Regions from separate parts of the Mesobacillus boroniphilus genome, predicted to be linked through region 1. Evidence: predicted binding sites of a transcription regulator. Region 1 holds the regulator's gene; each other region holds the start of a gene.
What was found. Region 1 encodes Rex, which represses fermentation and respiration genes when NADH is low (regulators of the CRP and FNR family bind a similar motif). Its sites were predicted from a motif close to TTGTGAAATATTTCACAA; they were not measured.

Region 1 (4,592 bases):
TCACTGAACTTAATTTCTTTAGCCATTGTAGAAAGACCTCCTCAAATTTTTAATATTTAACGTTCTGTCTATAATCGCAGTGATTATTGTACTACTGCAAGAATGTCGTTTTCACGTAGGATTAGGTACTCAGTTCCCTGGTACTTTACTTCTGTGCCTGCGTATTTTGAGAAGATAATGCGGTCTCCGACTGCAACTTCAAGAGCAATGCGCTCGCCGTTCTCAAGAACACGGCCTGTTCCAACAGCTACGACTTTACCTTCTTGAGGTTTTTCTTTCGCTGTGTCGGGTAAAACGATACCGCTTGCAGTTTTTTCTTCAGACTCAACAAGCTCGATAATAATGCGATCTCCTAGTGGCTTGATCAAGTGAAACAACCTCCTCAAATTATATGTAGAATTTTTTTATTAGCACTCTCCTCGATAGAGTGCTAACACAATTTATATAATAATGAATCTCCATTTTTTTTGCAAGCGTGAAGCCTAACTTTTTTTATAAAATTTAGCATTAAATTCAACCTCATTCCCTTCGACAGCAAGTACCATATTTCGCGTTTTCTGAAGGAAGCCTGGCTAAAAAAGAGCACCTTAAAGAGTATGCCAGTTCCAAGGAATCTTAACCAAAACATTCACGAAGCGCCCTGATATTTGAACTTTCTCGATGATTACTAGTAAAATGGATAGATAGCATTCTTATAATAGCTTTCACGGCATACACATAGACGATCCGAATAGAAGGAGATTATCATATTGAAAAAAGAATACTGGTACGTCATTATCGCTTATATTGTCATGCAGCTTTCAAGCCTGATTGGCATCCCGATTATTGCATTTATCGGAGCCGCAATGGGGAAAAGTCTTGAGGAAATGGAGACCATCTCGATTCCCTACTGGCTCGTGATCAGCTTTTCGCTAACACTTGTAATCGTGCTTCTGCTCCTAAGGAAGGAACGCAGGACAGATGCAGACTTACGTGGTGCTTCATCACCGGCAAGCTCAGCTGCCTGGGCTTTCGCAGGTGTATTCCTTGCTCTGTTCGCCCAATCAATCGCGGCAAGCATCGAAAACATGCTTGGCATTGAAATGGGCTCGGAAAATACACAGGAAATCATTAAGTTGATTGAAAGATTCCCGGTTGTCATCCTGGTCAGCTCGATAATCGGACCAATCTTAGAAGAGATCGTCTTCCGGAAAATCATTTTCGGCAGTCTGCATAAGAAAATGAATTTCTTTTTCGCCGCTCTGATCAGCTCTGTCATTTTTGCACTCGCGCATATGGAGCCGGAGCATGTGATTCTTTACTCAGCAATGGGCTTCACCTTTGCTTTCCTTTATGTGAAAACAAAGCGTATCATCGTGCCAATCATTGCCCATGTTACAATGAATACAATGGTTGTCCTGCTTCAATCCGTATTTAGGGAAGACATTGAGAGAATGATAAAAGAAGCAGAGAAAATTCAAAGCTTTATTGGGGGATTTTAAGTTATGAAGCAATCGCCTTTATTTTCAGGCATTGTCTACATCTTGTTAGGCAGCTTATTCACCTATTTCGCCATCCAGAATGTAAACGAGACAGGCTGGGGATTCTTCAGCTATTTGCTTGTGGCCCTCGCTACGTTCGACTTCGGGTCCGGCATCAGAATGATTATGTTCCATTTTAAACTGAAAAATATACAGAAAAAATAGCTCCTTCAGATGAAGGAGCTATTTTTTATTCTACTGTTTCAGTTGTTTCAGTATCTGTCGGATAATGCTTTAAAAAGTAAATCAATGACTGCAGCTCCACCGCCAAATCAATGTGGTGGATCCTTATGGACGGCGGCACATTCAGCCTCGCCGGGGTGAAGTTGAGGATTCCCTTGATATTAGCCTGTACCAATCGGTCTGTTATCGGCTGCGCCACAGCTGATGGAACCGTCAGGATTGCCACCTGAATACCTTCCTCGACGACAACCTTGTCAAGGTCGTCCATGTGATACACTGCTACGTCTCCAATCTTCGTGCCAACCTTGTCCGGTGCCACATCAAACGCAATCTCGATTTTCGTGTTATTGTTCTTGGAAAAATTATAATTTAAAAACGCTGTTCCGAGATTACCGACACCAATTAAGGCAACCTTCGTCAGTTCATCCTGATCGAGTGTCTTACGGAAAAAGGTAAGCAGGTAATTAACATTATATCCGTATCCCTTTTTACCTAAAGCTCCAAAGTAGGAAAAATCCCTTCGGATTGTCGCAGAATCCACTTTTACCGCTTCACTTAACTCTGCGGATGATACCCTTTGCTTCCCTGAAGAATGCAAGTTCAATAAGAACCGGTAATATAGTGGCAAACGTTTTGCGGTTGCCTGCGGAATCTTCATAGCATCATTCGTCATTCTCCATCCTCCACCCTGTCCGTTTTTCTATCTCAACTTCTCTTCTCTCTTAAAATCGCCGTTCTTTCCGCCGGTTTTTTCGACAAGATACGTCTTGCCGATCACCATGCCTTTATCAACGGCCTTGCACATATCATAAACAGTCAGCGCACATGCTGAAGCTGCTGTTAACGCTTCCATTTCTACACCCGTATTTCCTTTTGTTTTTACAGCTGCTGCGATATTTAAAACATAGTCACTACCATTTTGCTCCCAATCGAATGAAAGGTCAATGCCTGTCAATGGAATCGGGTGGCACATCGGGATTATTTCAGAGGTTTTTTTCGCCGCCATGATGCCTGCTACCTGCGCGACAGCAAGTACATCCCCTTTTTTCATTTTATTTTCAGTGATTCTCATATATATATCTTCGTTTACGGTTATGCTGGAATGGGCGACTGCCGTACGGACCGTCTCCGGCTTTTCACTTACATCGACCATCTTCGCTCTTCCCTCTTCGTTAAAATGCGTAAATTCTGCCATGTTAAAGCTCCTTTCTACCAAATGATACACTATTTTGTCAAACTTGTGTGTGAACTTTGTTTCAGTGTTCACAATACATAGGGAATTTTTTACACCTTACCACCTATAGCAGTTCGCACATATTGCCGTGCCTATATTATTGGGTTACACTATCTCTAAGGCAATAGAGGTGAAAAATAATGATATTATTACAAGTTAATCAGCTTTCAAAATATTTTGCTGCTGATCTTATTTTATCGAATATAAAGTTTGAAATACAGACAAATGACCGTGTAGCGCTCGTCGGCCGAAACGGGGCAGGCAAATCGACACTGCTAAAAATCATCGCCGGCTACGAATCGCACGATGGCGGCGAAATCATCCGCCCAAAAGGTACGACAATTGGATACCTTGCCCAAAATACCGGTCTGGAATCCGAGAAAAGCATCTGGGATGAAATGCTAGCTGTTTTTGACCATCTGCACAGCATGGAAAAAGATTTGCGCCGTCTCGAGGAAAAAATGTCGGATTCTGACACCCTGTCAAACGCGACAGAATACGAAAGAGTATTGAAGGAATACGACCTTTTGCAAGTCCAGTTCAAGGAAAAAGGCGGCTACCAGTATGAAGCCGATATCCGTTCCGTCCTACACGGCCTGAACTTCCATTCTTTTGATTATTCCACAAAAATATCCACTTTAAGCGGAGGACAGAAAACTAGACTCGCATTGGCGAAGCTATTATTGACCCGCCCGGATATTTTGATTTTGGATGAACCGACGAACCACCTTGATATTGACACGCTATCCTGGCTTGAACAGTATTTGCAGGGCTATAACGGAGCCATACTGATCGTTTCACACGACCGCTACTTCCTGGATAAGGTCGTGAACCAGGTATATGAAATCTCCCGCCACCTGCTGACGAAGTTCCCAGGCAATTACAGCTCATATTTGGAGCATAAAGCCGCGAATTACGAACGTGATCTGAAACTGTATGAGAAGCAGCAGGATGAGATTGCCAAGCTCCAGGATTTTATCCAGCGTAACCTGGCCAGGGCATCAACAACTAAGCGTGCCCAGAGCCGTCGGAAACAGCTTGAAAAAATAGACCGGTTGGACAGGCCGATGGGTGATGAAAAATCTGCATCGTTCAGCTTCCAAATTGAACGCCAGAGCGGGAATGATGTCCTGAAGGTAGATGCGCTTGCTGTCGGCTATCAAAACGAAGTGGTCTCTAAGAATATCACGTTTAACCTTTCGCGCGGTGACAGCACTGCACTGGTTGGACCAAATGGTGTCGGAAAATCAACTTTATTAAAAACTATCGTTGAAAAACTGCCCTCGATAACCGGCAATATTCAATACGGTTCTAATGTTTCGATCGGCTACTATGATCAAGAACAGGCAGAACTCAGCTCGAATAAAAAGGTTTTGAATGAACTTTGGGATGAATACCCCCTTAAATCGGAAAAAGAAATCCGCACCGTACTGGGGAATTTTCTTTTCTCAGGTGACGATGTCTTAAAGATTGTCTCCACCCTGAGCGGTGGCGAAAAAGCTCGTCTGGCACTTGCCAAGCTTATGTTGCAAAACTCGAACTTCTTAATCTTGGACGAGCCTACTAACCATCTAGACTTGGACAGCAAGGAAGTTCTTGAGAATGCACTCATCGACTATCCTGGCACAATCCTGTTTGTCTCACATGACCGTTAT
Region 2 (4,592 bases), on a different contig from region 1:
ATGGCCGGGAGCAAATTGTGGCCATCCTTAAAAAAGGAGAAATGTTCCCGCACGTAGGTTTTTTCAGAAAAGGTGGCTATCCCGGGTATTCCGAGGTATTGGACCAGGCCAGCCTTGTCGTCGTTCCGATTTCGCAATTCGAAAAAGTACTGGTTGATAACCCTCACTTAAGCATCAAGGTGTTCAAGGTACTTGGAGAAAAAATCGTTGACCTTCAAGAAAGGCTTGAAGCACAAATCCTAAACAACACATATGAACAGATCATAAAGCTTTTGATTAGGCTTGGAGAACTTCATGGTGAAAAACAGGAGGATGGCACGGTTTGGTTGAAGGCTGATTTCACAAACAAAGACCTGGCCAATATGATTGGAACGACTAGAGAAACGGTGAGCAGGACGTTAACGAAAATGAAAAAGGATGAACTGCTCTCTATCGATTCAAATGGGAACATGATATTAGACCCGGACGTATTGATGGATGAGCTTGTTTGATTTCCATAAACTTTGTTGCTAAGACAACCTATATACTGCTTTTCCAGTACTAACCCCCCGGAAAAGCACCGAAGCTTATAAGAAAACAGTTTTATCAATCAGTAATAAATTCGAAAGCAACATTAATAAAACGCCCGGAGCATAATGCTTCGGGCGTTCATGTTATTATTCAGTTTTGCTTAATCCCATCATTGTTTCTAAATCTTCCTGTGCGCTTGTGATCAACTTCAGATTGAATGTATCCTGAAGTACTTGCATAACGCCCTCAGAAATGAATTCTGGCGGCTTAGGTCCAATGCGGATATCCTGGATTCCCAGACTGAACAATCCAAGCAGGATCGCTACAGCTTTTTGCTCGAACCAAGAAAGGACGATACTTACAGGCAGCTCATTTACGTCACATTCAAACGCATCAGCTAACGCCTTCGCGATTTTTACGGTGGATACAGAGTTATTACACTGGCCAAGATCCAAATATCTAGGAATGTCTGTTCCAGGAACCACACCATAATCCACATCATTGAAACGGAATTTTCCGCATGAAGTTGTCAGGATAACAGCTTCAGGAGGAAGGGATGTTGCAAGCTCACGGTAGTATTCTCCGCCTTTACCTGGTGCGTCACAGCCCGCAATGACGAAGAAGCGCTTGATTTTCCCAGATTTTACGGCATCAATTACCTCTGGCGCCAGGCCGATCACTGTTTCATGGTGGAAGCCTGTCACAAGTGTTTCTTCGGATTCCATATTCGCTTCAGGTAGCTCCAATGCTTTTTCAATAAGCATTGAGAAATCATCATTTTCAATTTTTCTCACATTCTCAAGGCCAGCAACTTCATATGTAAACATACGGTCTGCATATGAACCTTTGATTGGCATTACACAGTTTGTCGTAGCCAGAATCGCTCCTGGAAACTTTTCAAACAGGCGGCGCTGGTCGAACCATGCTTTTCCGATGTTCCCCTTTAGGTGCGGGTACTTCTTCAATGCTGGATAGCCATGGGCAGGAAGCATCTCGGAGTGAGTGTAGATATTGATTCCTTTACCCTCTGTTTGCTTCAATAATTCTTCAAGCGCGAACAGATTATGACCTGTTACTACAATTGCTTTTCCTTCAATCTTATTCTGGCTGACCTTCACAGGCTGTGGAATTCCAAGGCGGCTGGTGTGTGCCTCATCGAGCATTTCCATCACACGTACAGCTGATTGTCCAACCTTCATTGCCATATCGATATGTTCTTGTACATTAAAGTTTGAGTTGGTTAATGTCATATATAAGGCTTCGTGGGTTGTAGCGTCAACAAATGGATCAGTGAAACCAAGCTGATTTGCATGCGTTCTATATGCTGCGATTCCTTTTAAAGCAAAAATCATAGTGTCCTGTAGGCTTGCGATCGTTTCATCTTTTCCGCATACACCAACAACTTTGCATCCTCCTGTTGGCGTTTGTTCACATTGGTAACAAAACATATGTGTATTCCCCTCTTCTCCGTTATTTACTTTTTAAGCATACAGAGGATGAAAAGGCGGTTATGTGACCTAAATCACACTATAGGCATTTTTCACAAAGTGTTCAAAAAATAAGGCGAAGTGATGAAGCCTCACCAGATGTAAAGTTACGCAATCTTGAACAGGGACATTCTTCCCAACATAACCTATTATAAGAATTTCTGCAGAGGAGGATGTGCATCGATGGCAACCAACCATCCTGACCGCCCAAAAAGACAAGAAACCCTTGAACAATGGTTTAAATCTATGAACCAGCTGATGCAGGAGAAGCCGGTTAAAGGCATACTGCAAAGCATTGATGATTTTTTCAGACAGCCCTTCCCGCATTCGTCCTTCAGCGTGGGGCTGCATGAAACTGAAAAGGAGTATATAGTGAAGGCAGAATTGCCAGGGGTTAAAAGAGACCAAATTTCAATTAATATTATTAATAACTCCCTGACAATATTGGTCAATCAGACTGATGTCACTTCAGAAATCAATGATATTGCCAAAACGGAGAAGCACATGGCTTCGACGAGGCAATTGAGCAGGACGATTCCCTTTTCTGTTCCAGTCAATGAAAGAAAGACACGCGCTTCCTATCGTGACGGGCTGCTTGAAGTCAAAATTGCAAAAAAGCAAGGTAAGAAGATTGATATTTTAACTGATCCAGAAGAATGATGTGTATACCAAAATGAAAAAAAATAACAAGCAGGCTGATTGCCTGCTTGTTTTATTTACCAAATTAGACTTTAAACATCCCGCCAAAGCCTTTGACAAGTGAAGAGACCTGCGTTACTGCATTCATCATCTGTCCGGCCGTATCAACCATTTTGTTAACATCCAGATTGCCATCCTGGCTTTTAAAAGAGTTCATGATGGACTGCAAGCCAGAGGGCTGCTTAGGCATGAACGCATATTGTGGATATGGATTGTAGTTCTGATAATCCGCTTGAGGGTTATAGTACCCGTAAATAGGGTCCCCCTCAGGCTCAAGCGGGTTTTGGAAAAGCATTTTTGAATAGTCATTCTTGCTTTCATGCATAGGATTGGGCTGATTCCAATAAGAATTCCCTTGTTGCATATATGGATTCATCGGGTTGCCCTGCTGCATATATGGATTCACCGGGTTCTCCTGCTGCATATATTGGTTTGGCCAGTTTCCTGGCATCGCATTCCAATATGGAGTGTTATACTGTTGAGGGTGCGGTTGTTGCCGGTTCAAACCTTGATGATTCCCGTATAAAAGATTTGGATCCAGATTATATTGATGATCCCACCATTGTGGTTGATAGGCAGTCGTCTTATTCCTGCGGCCAAACATGGCGAACATCCTCCTCCAAGTTTTCATTACGATATTATATGTTACTGCCGCCCAGTTGGTGATAAGGCTGGAAGGGACTTCCGATTTTGTCTAACGGTGAAACATGTTGTCGGAAGTTTCAATTTTTGAAAAATAATTGACCCTTCCATTTTCATGATACGATTGTTTCAAATGATGGAGGAGGATGAAAAATGAACGTTCACGAACTAAAAAATCTATTTGCCGAGACAAAAGAATACACTCCGGAACATGTAAATGAATTGCTCGATTTCACTAAAAAATCGTATATTCAGAATGAAATTACCATTTTAGAATACCGGAACCTGGTTCGTGAACTGGAGTTGCAAGGAGCTTTCATTCCCGAGGATCAGAAAGAAATATCCATATAAAAAGTTTGAAGCACCAGAGCTCTGGTGCTTCTTTATTTTTCACTGCCTTGCGTTCTCGACGGCAATGATCATGCTGTTTAAGATGAATTCAACTGACTGTAATTGATCAAGGAATCTTTTCTTGCTTGTTTCAGGAAAAAAAGCCTGGACAGAAATGACTTCCAAATAATCAGCCGCTGTTTCGATTTGATTAGCATGAAGGTTTTTCGGTCTATTTGACTTTACCCATTGGGCAGCAATTTCTCTCCACGCATCCGCTGCCAATTTCACCTCATCAGCAAATGGCTTTACTTCTGTATGAAAGTCGCCTCTTACTCCCTCTTCCTTCGAATGTTGAAATCGTTTATGAGCCGTTTCCACATTAACCAGCAGTTTTTTGGATAATGTAAGAATGTTATTTTCCATTTCCACTTTAATCACACTTTCTTTATTTCTATTTTATTATTAATGCAGTTCTTCAATCATGATCTCGATATTGAACTTATACAAAAAAGTAGCCTTCTGTAATGAAAGCTACTTAAAGATGAATCCATTCTATATAAATTAAAAACTCAATTCAAGTTTTAAAGAGGATTGCTCTTGTAAGTCAGGTTTTATCTCCTGAAGCAGCTTCCCTTCCATTCTATCTAAAAAAATGCCGGTTTCTGTTAATTGTGATGAATGGAACAGGCACATCGTTTCTCGGATTTCCATCAAAGATTCATGCAGGTTGAAATCCGTCTCTTCAAGGCTATGGGCCATATCAGTTAACATCCCTAAAATTTCATCTTTTTCAATTCCTTGTTTCATTGGTCATCTCTCCTAACTACAGTTATTTTAAGGTCTGGCAGTATGCAACCCGCTGCACGACAACGAATCTTCTCTAAGGAAATATAGAAACTTAACTTGTAAATTCTACTTCTT
Region 3 (4,592 bases), on a different contig from region 1:
TCCTCAATTCCTTCCGCTAAAGACGATATTTTCCAGATAAGATATATATACGTCATCTCTGGCAAGAGCTGCTCCAAACTCTCTTTTTATAAAGCGTTCAGCTGAATCAAAATTGTCAAAGGGTCCGTGCCGATCTTTACTTTCCTGCTGAACGAAATATCGTGTTCCATCCGTATAAATCAGATACAAATCCCGGTCACGATTTTCGTACAGGCATCCCTTTTTTGAGTCCTTTAGATTATAAGTGTTTTTAAAGGCATCAGGCTTGATTGGATCAAGCGGGAAGGCCTGTTCAATATACCGGTTATAAGCTTCCTTATTCATCGAGCATCCAGATGCTTTGGCGTGTCCGCCCCCCCCAAACTCGCCAGCGACAGCAGAGACATCAACGTCATCATGGATTGTTCTGAAGCTTATTTTCTTTCCTCCTAAGTTCAAAATAGCTATATAATCCAGATGTGGATACTCCTTGCCCAGCTCGTTACCTAATTCCGAATGATAGGATTCCGCATGAACGATGCCTCCATATAGACCATCGGTTTCAATTTGGATGATTTCCCTTTTTTTCCTCCTGATATATCGTTCGATTTTATCCTCTTCCATTTCCAGGAGTTTTTTTTCAAAATCATCATAATCAAAAGTATCTCCAGATGTCAGACGCGGTACCATCCGCTCTTCAAATTCTTCTATTGAAACCATAAAAAACAGGTCATTTAAATTCTTAGCTTTGTAATTCTTAAGGATGTCCCAGTCCCAGGTATCATATTGCCTTACAAGCTCAACAAACTCATCGAGTGATCCATTTTTCACCAGATGATTTCCTTGTACTAAATAGTCATATACGAGTGACGCCGCGCTTGTCAGTGTCCCGGAGTCATCCTCTACTTTTACCAAACCCCAGCTATATTCATTGAAATGCAATGCTGTTTTATGGTGGTCAATCAGCTTTGCCTTTCCCCCATTCTGCACGAACTGATTGATTTTTTCAGTGACTTCATGGTTGACAGATAAATCTGTTATGTAAAGGTGGTCTTCCTTTTTCATGCGGTCATTCATTCTCTCGAAATATTTTTCCACCTGGAAGTTTAGTCCAGAGACAGAATTATATCGGATATCGGCTTTTTCACCGAATGCGAGCCTGAATAAAATTCCGCACGCCACCCCATCTAAATCATTATGCGTAAATAAACGGTACATACTTTCCTCCTTAGTTTGTATCTAATCTATAGTTTGTAGTTGCCCTGTTAATCTATACAAGTGAAATTAAAAAAATTTGACAAGTTCAGCAAGGGGACGAGCATAGATATTTAAGGAGGACAGTAAGGAGGTGAAAACATGCATTTCTTTGTGTTTAAAAGAAAGACATTATATTTTTTCGGGCTAATCGTTTTTATTGCCATCATCGGTTCATTATGGTTTAGCCTAAAGCCTGATGCCACTCCAGCAATAGGCGGGCAAAATGAACAAATCCGGGAAATCCACATGGTAACAGGGGAGTTTAAATCCAGTACGGATGATGGCAAGGAAATTGAAGCATACCGCTGGGACCCAGGTACAATCTTTTTGGAAAAAGGAGAAAAGGTTCGATTGAAAATACTGGGAGTCAACGGTAAAGAACATCCTTTCATTATTGAAGGAACCGATATTAAAGGTGTAGTGAAAAAAGGGGAAGAAACAGTTGTCCCTCTACAGTTTGATAAAGAAGGAACGTACAGGCTGATTTGTCTGACCCACCCTTCAGCAGAACATAATGGACCTATGATCGCCTATATCGTTGTCGATTAATCCAAAAGGAGAACAGGATCTTGCATCCTGTTTTTTCTTTTTGTATGCTTCCGTATTTGACACAAAACATACATAACACTATAAACACGGTACAAAATTTCCTGATAGAATTATATACATAGAAACATTTTTATATAACAGAACAAAAAAACACTCATATAATTATAGTACAGGTTTTATCTTCCGTTACAAAACCAGGAAAACAACTCATATATTAATAGCTTTGTTCATTATTTCACAAATATGTCACACCCATTCTGTTATATACGTAGTATCATTAAAGTGTGGTAACTGTTATATAAACATCTACTTTAGAGGTGAACTTAAATGGAACAATGGAAAGGCTTTAAAAATGGTGCTTGGCAGGAAGAAATCAATGTTAGGGACTTTATTCTAAGAAACTTCTCTGAATATACTGGTGATTCCAGCTTCCTTGAAGGTGCAACTGAAGAAACGCTTCAATTATGGCAGCAGGTAATGGAATTGACAAAACAGGAACGTGAAAATGGCGGTGTTCTTGATATGGATACGAAAGTGGTATCCACCATTACATCCCACGGGCCGGGTTATCTTGACCAGAACAAAGAAAAAGTTGTAGGTTTCCAGACTGATCAGCCATTCAAACGCTCCATGCAGCCTTATGGCGGTATTCGTATGGCGAAAGCTGCCTGCGAGGCATATGGTTACGAATTGGATGAAGAAGTAGAAAAGATTTTCACTGACTTCCGTAAAACGCATAACCAGGGTGTTTTCGATGTTTATACAAAAGAAATGCTCCAGGCTCGTAAAGCTGGAATCATCACTGGATTGCCAGATGCTTATGGACGCGGCCGCATCATCGGAGACTACCGCCGTGTAGCTCTATATGGAGTAGACTTCCTGATGCAGCAAAAGAAGAAGGATCATGAAATGACAAGCAGTGTCATGACTGAAGACACAATGCGCCTGAGGGAAGAAATTTCTGAGCAATACCGTTCGTTGAATGAATTGAAGCAGCTTGCCCAGAGTTATGGCTATGATATTTCCAAGCCGGCATCCAATGCAGTCGAAGCTTTCCAATGGGTCTACTTTGCATACCTTGCAGCGATCAAAGAGCAGAATGGAGCAGCAATGAGCCTTGGCCGGGTTGCAACATTCCTGGATATCTATATTGAACGTGATCTGCAAAATGGAACACTTACTGAAAAAGAAGCACAGGAGATTGTCGATCATTTCGTCATGAAGCTTCGCCTGGTGAAATTTGCTCGTACTCCTGACTATAACGAGTTATTCAGCGGTGACCCAACTTGGGTAACTGAGTCAATCGGCGGAATGGCACATAACGGGCAATCGCTTGTAACGAAGAATTCTTTCCGCTTCCTTCATACACTTGATAATCTTGGACCGGCTCCAGAGCCAAACCTGACTGTGTTATGGTCTCCTGCCCTGCCCGAGAACTTCAAAAAGTATTGTGCTGAGATGTCCATAAAAACAAGCTCAATTCAATATGAAAATGACGACCTGATGCGCTGTGAATATGGTGATGACTACGGAATTGCCTGCTGTGTTTCGGCAATGGAAATTGGTAAGCAGATGCAGTTCTTTGGTGCTCGCGCCAACTTGGCGAAAGCTCTGCTCTACGCCATCAATGGCGGTGTCGATGAAAAGCTTAAGATTCAAGTTGCTCCAGGCTTCAGCCCCATTACGTCTGATGTGCTTGACTATAAAGAAGTAATGGCAAAATTCGATAATGTAATGGAATGGCTTGCTGGCCTTTACATCAATACTCTTAATGTCATCCACTACATGCATGATAAATACAGCTACGAAAGAATCGAAATGGCGCTGCATGATACAGAAGTCCTTCGCACAATGGCAACTGGAATTGCAGGGTTAAGTGTAGTAGCGGATTCATTGAGCGCAATCAAGCATGCAAAGGTAAAAGTAATCCGTGACGAAAACGGCATCGCTGTTGATTTTGAAACAGAAGGCGATTTCCCTAAATACGGAAACAACGATGACCGTGTTGACAGCATAGCAGTTGAACTTGTGAAAAACTTCATGACAAAGCTGCGCAAGCACCCGACATATCGCAATTCTGTCCATACCATGTCAATTCTAACGATTACTTCCAATGTCGTTTATGGTAAAAAGACGGGAAATACGCCGGATGGAAGACGCGCTGGTGAACCATTCGCGCCAGGTGCTAACCCAATGCATGGCCGCGATACTAAAGGAACACTCGCTTCCCTGTCATCTGTTGCAAAGCTTCCATACAACTATGCTATGGATGGAATTTCAAACACCTTCTCCATCGTGCCAAAAGCACTTGGAAAAGATGAAGGCAGCCGTACAAATAACCTTGTTTCCATCCTGGATGGCTATGCAATCAAAGACGGTCATCACTTAAACGTAAACGTATTTAATAGGGAAACTCTGTTAAATGCGATGGAGCATCCTGAAGAATATCCGCAGCTGACAATCCGTGTATCTGGTTATGCTGTAAACTTCATCAAGCTTACACGTGAACAGCAGATGGACGTAATCAACCGTACTTTCCATGAAACAATGTAAATAATTCAAGTGCACCGAAACAGGAGTTGTCTTCCCGATGGCGAGAATTCCTGTTTTAATGAAAGGAGAAAACAGCATGATCGGAAACATTCATTCTATTGAAACCTTTGGAACTGTAGACGGACCTGGGATACGCTATGTCATCTTCACACAGGGGTGCCTGCTGCGCTGCCAATTTTGCCATAATGCAGACACCTGGGAGATCGGCACGGGCAAACAGATGTCTGTTTCCGAAATTATTGATGATCTGAAAG
Region 4 (4,592 bases), on a different contig from region 1:
TTTCATTCAACAGGATTAGTTACATCAAGATTCATCTGTTAAAAAAAAGAAGATCTTCTTCTATTAGAGAGAACTTCAAAATCGGGAGGTGTTTTTTGTGAAAGAGTTAGTGGGCAGCTGCAATCGTTGTGGAATAGAAATATTTTGCATGGATGGTTTTTTGGAAGGTGTACATAAAGATGGAATAGTGCTTTGTTTTGAATGTGAAAAAGAAGAAGAACAAAAAACATCATAAAAACCGCAAAGCTATGGAGCTTTGCGGTTTTCCTATTATTCTTCATCTACAGCCAAGTCTTTTACTGGCAGCTGTTCCTCTTCTTTATGTGTCACTTTACGAAGGTTGAAGAGTGCTTTTACACTGAATACTGCCAGTGCGGCAACACCAATCAAGAAGATTGTATCAGGGATCGCTCTCAGAGTCAGGAGCATTTCAACCGTTTCTTGCTGTAAAAACTGAGATGAACGTGAAGCCGCATAACCGTTAAAGTATGCTTCTTTTAACTGTAGATATCCCACAGGCAGCAAGGACAGGAATACCATGCCAGCCAAGCCGACGTTCAGCATGATGACAATGAATTTCACCCACTTGTCGCTCCACTTTTCAGGCTTGACGATATTGCGCAATGAGTAGATCAAGACTGCACCTGCGAACATACCGTACACACCCATCATCGCCGCGTGGCCATGCGCCGGTGTAAGGAACTGACCGTGCTCAAGGAAGCTTACTGCAGGCAGGTTGATCAGGAAGCCAAGTACCCCTGCCCCAACCAGATTCCATATTGCTACTGATATCAAAAACCAGAAAGTACCTTTATAAGGGAAATCAACTCCCCCATCTCTCATCATTTTATACTGCTCATATGCTTCCAGAATCAGTAAAGTCAACGGGATAACTTCAAGAGCTGAGAATACAGAACCGAGCGCTATCCAGGCTTCGGAAGAACCATTGTAATAATAATGGTGGCCGATACCGATGACGCCTGCTCCCATTAGCAGGATCAACTGGAAGTATAAAGCCCTTATTGTTGATTTTTTTGTGACAAGCTTCATTTGGACCATCAAGAAACCAATGACCACGACTGCGAAAACCTCAAATATGCCTTCAACCCACAGATGGATGATCCACCAGCGCCAGTAGTCAGCAAAGGTATAGTGTGTACCAGGATTGATCATGAAAGCAAAGAAGTAGAATGCTGGTACTGCAATCGCTGAGTAGAACAGCAGGTGAATCAAGCCGCCTTTATCAGATTCCCTCTTCAAACCGCTCTTGATGCCGCGGAATACGATGAATAGCCAAATCAGCATACCGAGCGCAAGAATGAACTGCCATATACGCCCTAGCTCCAGATATTCCCATCCCTGGTGACCTAATAGGAACCAATTGTTTCCCAGATAGCCGTTTGCACCAAGCCATTGGCCAATCATGCTGCCGGCTACGAGTACAACCAATGCCCAGAATAGAATATCGACCAGCAATCCTTGCCTTTTTGGTTCATGGCCGCCGACTAGTGGAGCGATAAAGATGCCCATTCCAAGCCAGGCTGTCGCAATCCAGAAAATGGCGAGCTGCAAGTGGAAGCCTTTTGTAATGTTGAATGGCAGGATATCATGGACCCATTTCATTCCAAAGAAGCTGTCAGGCTCGATATAATAGTGCGCCAGCAGTGCTCCGAACATTGCCTGGACAAAGAACAGCACGGATACTACCGCAAAATATTTACCTGTCTTCAATTGTGAAGAAGTAAGCGGAAGCTTTCTCAATTCGATTTTAGGGAAGTTCCCAGCTGTATAAGCTTCTTGCATCCCTAAATGATAGCGATAGAAGACAAACAGGATTAATCCTACGAACAGAATCAATATTGTTACGCTAGCCCCGCTCCACCAGATTGCCGAGAATGACATCGTGTTTCCTGCGTCCTCATAATAGGGCCAGTTATTTGTATAAGTGATTACATCGTCTGGTCTTTCTGTACTTGAAAGCCATGCGGTCCAGAAAAAGAAATCACCGATTTGTTCAATTTGGTCGCCCTTCGATACCCATGCGCGCTCTCCGTCCGGCATATGCTTTTCCTGAATTAACCCTGGTTTTAGCCCCCACTGGTCTCCATCAGTAAAAATAGTATGATAGAATTCCCTGACTTTTTCGTGTCCATATATTTGCGCATCTGTCAGGACCAGCTTATCAGTATCAGGCACATAACGATTTTCACGCATTTCCTTCATGACAGTGTCTCGGATGATCGTTTGTTCATCCCCCGTTAATTCTTTGAAAGCTTTACTATATTTTTGTTGTGACCTGAAATCTTGCATTCCTTCAGTATAAATCTTCAGTGCTTCTGCTGTATAATCAGGCCCCATATATGAACCATGCCCTAATACAGTTCCATAATCCATCAAACCATATTTCTGGAAGACAGCCTGCCCTCCCATGATGCTTTCTTTCGTTAATATAATCTCTCCTTTTTCGCTTGTGACTTCAAGCGGTCTCGGAGCCATATCTTTAAAGATCCAGTAACCTCCTGTCAAGAGTACTGTAAAGCTAACTAATAATGTAATGATGAGTACGGATTTCAACAGTGAGTTTCTATTTTTCTTGACTGCCTTCGTGGATGTTCCATGCTGGATTTCCATCTACCATACATCCCCTTCCCTGTTTGATTTACACCATAAGCATAAAGAGAAACGGATGTTATGTTTGTGAAGTACCTCATTTGATTGGTGTGATTTTTCCCACAGCAGTGAGAATTATTTTCAAAAAAACTTCAAAATATGATTCAGGTCACTTAGCCCTCCTTGATAGCTTGATAAAATTTATGGTAGATACTTAATCCAATAAACAGAGGAGAAGATTTGATATGCATATATCTCAAATCAGGCAGCAATTGAAGGAAGTTCCTATTTTCAAAGAATTATCAACAGAAGAGCTGGATCCGATTGTAGAAATTGCCCAGCCAAGATTCTTTAAAAATAAAATGTATGCTTTCATGCAGGGAGATCCGCTTGACCGGGTTTTCTTCATCTATTCAGGGAAAGTGAAGATTTATAAAACAGATTCATCAGGCAGAGAACAAATCGTTTCAGTCCTAGAAACCGGTGAAATGTTCCCTCATGCCGGATTTTTCAGGAAAGGTCAGTATCCAGCGCACGCAGAAATTATGGAGGATACCCAGATGATCATCGTACCGATCTCAAAATTCGAGGAAATCCTTGTTGCCTACCCCGAACTTTCTATTAAGTTATTCCGTGTCCTTGGCGAGAAAATCGTCGACCTGCAGGCCAGACTCGAGGAACAGATTCTTCATAATACGTACGAACAAATCATCATGCTTTTGCTGCGCCTATGCAAGACAAATGGAGAAAAGAGAGAACATGGATATAAATTAACCACCCATTTTACCAATAAAGAATTCGCCAACATGATTGGTACCTCCCGGGAAACCGTAAGCAGAACCATCAACCATTTAAAAAAGAAAGATTACCTAAGCCTGAATCCTGAGGGCTATTACCTGATCGACCATGAAAAATTGCATCAGGAATTGTTTTAAAAAGGAATTATATTTTTTTACTGTTAAGTGATGCGCATCACGGAAGTAAAGAATGAAAATGATTATCATTTAATCATACCAACTACAGTATCGAGGAGCTGAATGATATGGAACACAAAACGATTGAATTGGATGTGCGTGAGGATATCAATAACAAGCTGGAGCCTTTCCAAAAAATCATGGAAGCCATTGGTGATTTGAAATTGAATGACGTCCTGGTGCTTCATGCTCCTTTCAAGCCTGTTCCGCTATACGGCGTTTTAAAAGCAAAGGGATTTGAGCACAAAGTTGAAAAAATCGAGGCAAAACATTATAAAATCACTTTTACCAAAACGGGAGGGAAATAAGATGATAATGGACAATAGAGGTCTAGAACCGCCACAGCCGATGATGAGGACACTGGCAAAGCTGGAAGAGCTTGAGGAAGGACAGACACTTATCATCATCAATGACCGTCGTCCGATGTTTCTGTTCGAGCAGCTTGATGAACTTGGGTTTCTGTATTTGACCGAACAGCAAGAAGATGGAAGCTATCGCGTGACTATTTCCCGAAATGCGGGGTGATTGAAGTGTTTCAGCATAGCAGTGGTAACGAGACAAATATTAAGCTTCCTTTTTCATTCATCGGCTTCAGCATGCTCGCGTTAATTCTTTCACAGCTGCTGATTCTGCTGAACGGTGACCTTCTTATTTCTGGCGTGTTCCGATTGCCGGCAATCTGGTCCGCTGCACACCTTTTCGTACTCGGCTGGGCTTTGATGGTCGCTATGGGTGCGATGTACCAGCTGGTCCCTGTCGCATTCCTTACACCGATTTGGAATGAGAAATTCGGTTTTTGGCAGTTGGCGATAACTACTGCAGGTATAGTATCTTTCTCTGCAGCACTGTATCTTCGCCCACAGGATGCCCTGATTCCAGGAATCCTGACATTGCTCGGAATTTTGATGTTCATTTTCCAGATGTTCATGACGCTTAAGAGCCAGGCGAAACCAAATATCCTAACTTTGTTCGTCGGTACTGCACTATTTTCTCTCCTGGCTACAATTT

Region 2: the regulator Rex is predicted to act here: its motif matches at 2,021-2,038, upstream of hcp (hydroxylamine reductase).
Region 3: the regulator Rex is predicted to act here: its motif matches at 2,009-2,026, upstream of pflB (formate C-acetyltransferase).
Region 4: the regulator Rex is predicted to act here: its motif matches at 2,696-2,713, upstream of DYI25_RS09340 (nitric-oxide reductase large subunit).

The regions. Positions count from the first base shown of each region.
Region 1 is NZ_QTKX01000007.1:4,005-8,596, reverse strand. Features, by position in the region: gene groL (chaperonin GroEL) at 1-26, opposite strand, end outside; gene groES (co-chaperone GroES) at 84-368, opposite strand; gene DYI25_RS21970 (CPBP family intramembrane glutamic endopeptidase) at 750-1,481, shown strand; gene DYI25_RS21965 (YdiK family protein) at 1,485-1,685, shown strand; gene DYI25_RS21960 (redox-sensing transcriptional repressor Rex) at 1,711-2,376, opposite strand; gene moaC (cyclic pyranopterin monophosphate synthase MoaC) at 2,404-2,898, opposite strand; gene DYI25_RS21950 (ABC-F family ATP-binding cassette domain-containing protein) at 3,078-4,592, shown strand, end outside.
Region 2 is NZ_QTKX01000001.1:1,845,279-1,849,870, forward strand. Features, by position in the region: gene DYI25_RS09410 (Crp/Fnr family transcriptional regulator) at 1-491, shown strand, start outside; gene hcp (hydroxylamine reductase) at 657-1,958, opposite strand; gene DYI25_RS09420 (Hsp20/alpha crystallin family protein) at 2,181-2,657, shown strand; gene DYI25_RS22445 (YppG family protein) at 2,722-3,300, opposite strand; gene DYI25_RS09430 (YppF family protein) at 3,492-3,689, shown strand; gene DYI25_RS09435 (YppE family protein) at 3,729-4,094, opposite strand; gene DYI25_RS09440 (hypothetical protein) at 4,233-4,478, opposite strand.
Region 3 is NZ_QTKX01000001.1:1,663,972-1,668,563, forward strand. Features, by position in the region: gene DYI25_RS08470 (DHH family phosphoesterase) at 4-1,197, opposite strand; gene DYI25_RS08475 (cupredoxin domain-containing protein) at 1,336-1,785, shown strand; gene pflB (formate C-acetyltransferase) at 2,113-4,338, shown strand; gene pflA (pyruvate formate-lyase-activating protein) at 4,415-4,592, shown strand, end outside.
Region 4 is NZ_QTKX01000001.1:1,831,431-1,836,022, forward strand. Features, by position in the region: gene DYI25_RS09335 (hypothetical protein) at 98-235, shown strand; gene DYI25_RS09340 (nitric-oxide reductase large subunit) at 271-2,631, opposite strand; gene DYI25_RS09345 (Crp/Fnr family transcriptional regulator) at 2,856-3,545, shown strand; gene DYI25_RS09350 (DUF2249 domain-containing protein) at 3,653-3,892, shown strand; gene DYI25_RS09355 (DUF2249 domain-containing protein) at 3,894-4,109, shown strand; gene DYI25_RS09360 (hypothetical protein) at 4,115-4,592, shown strand, end outside.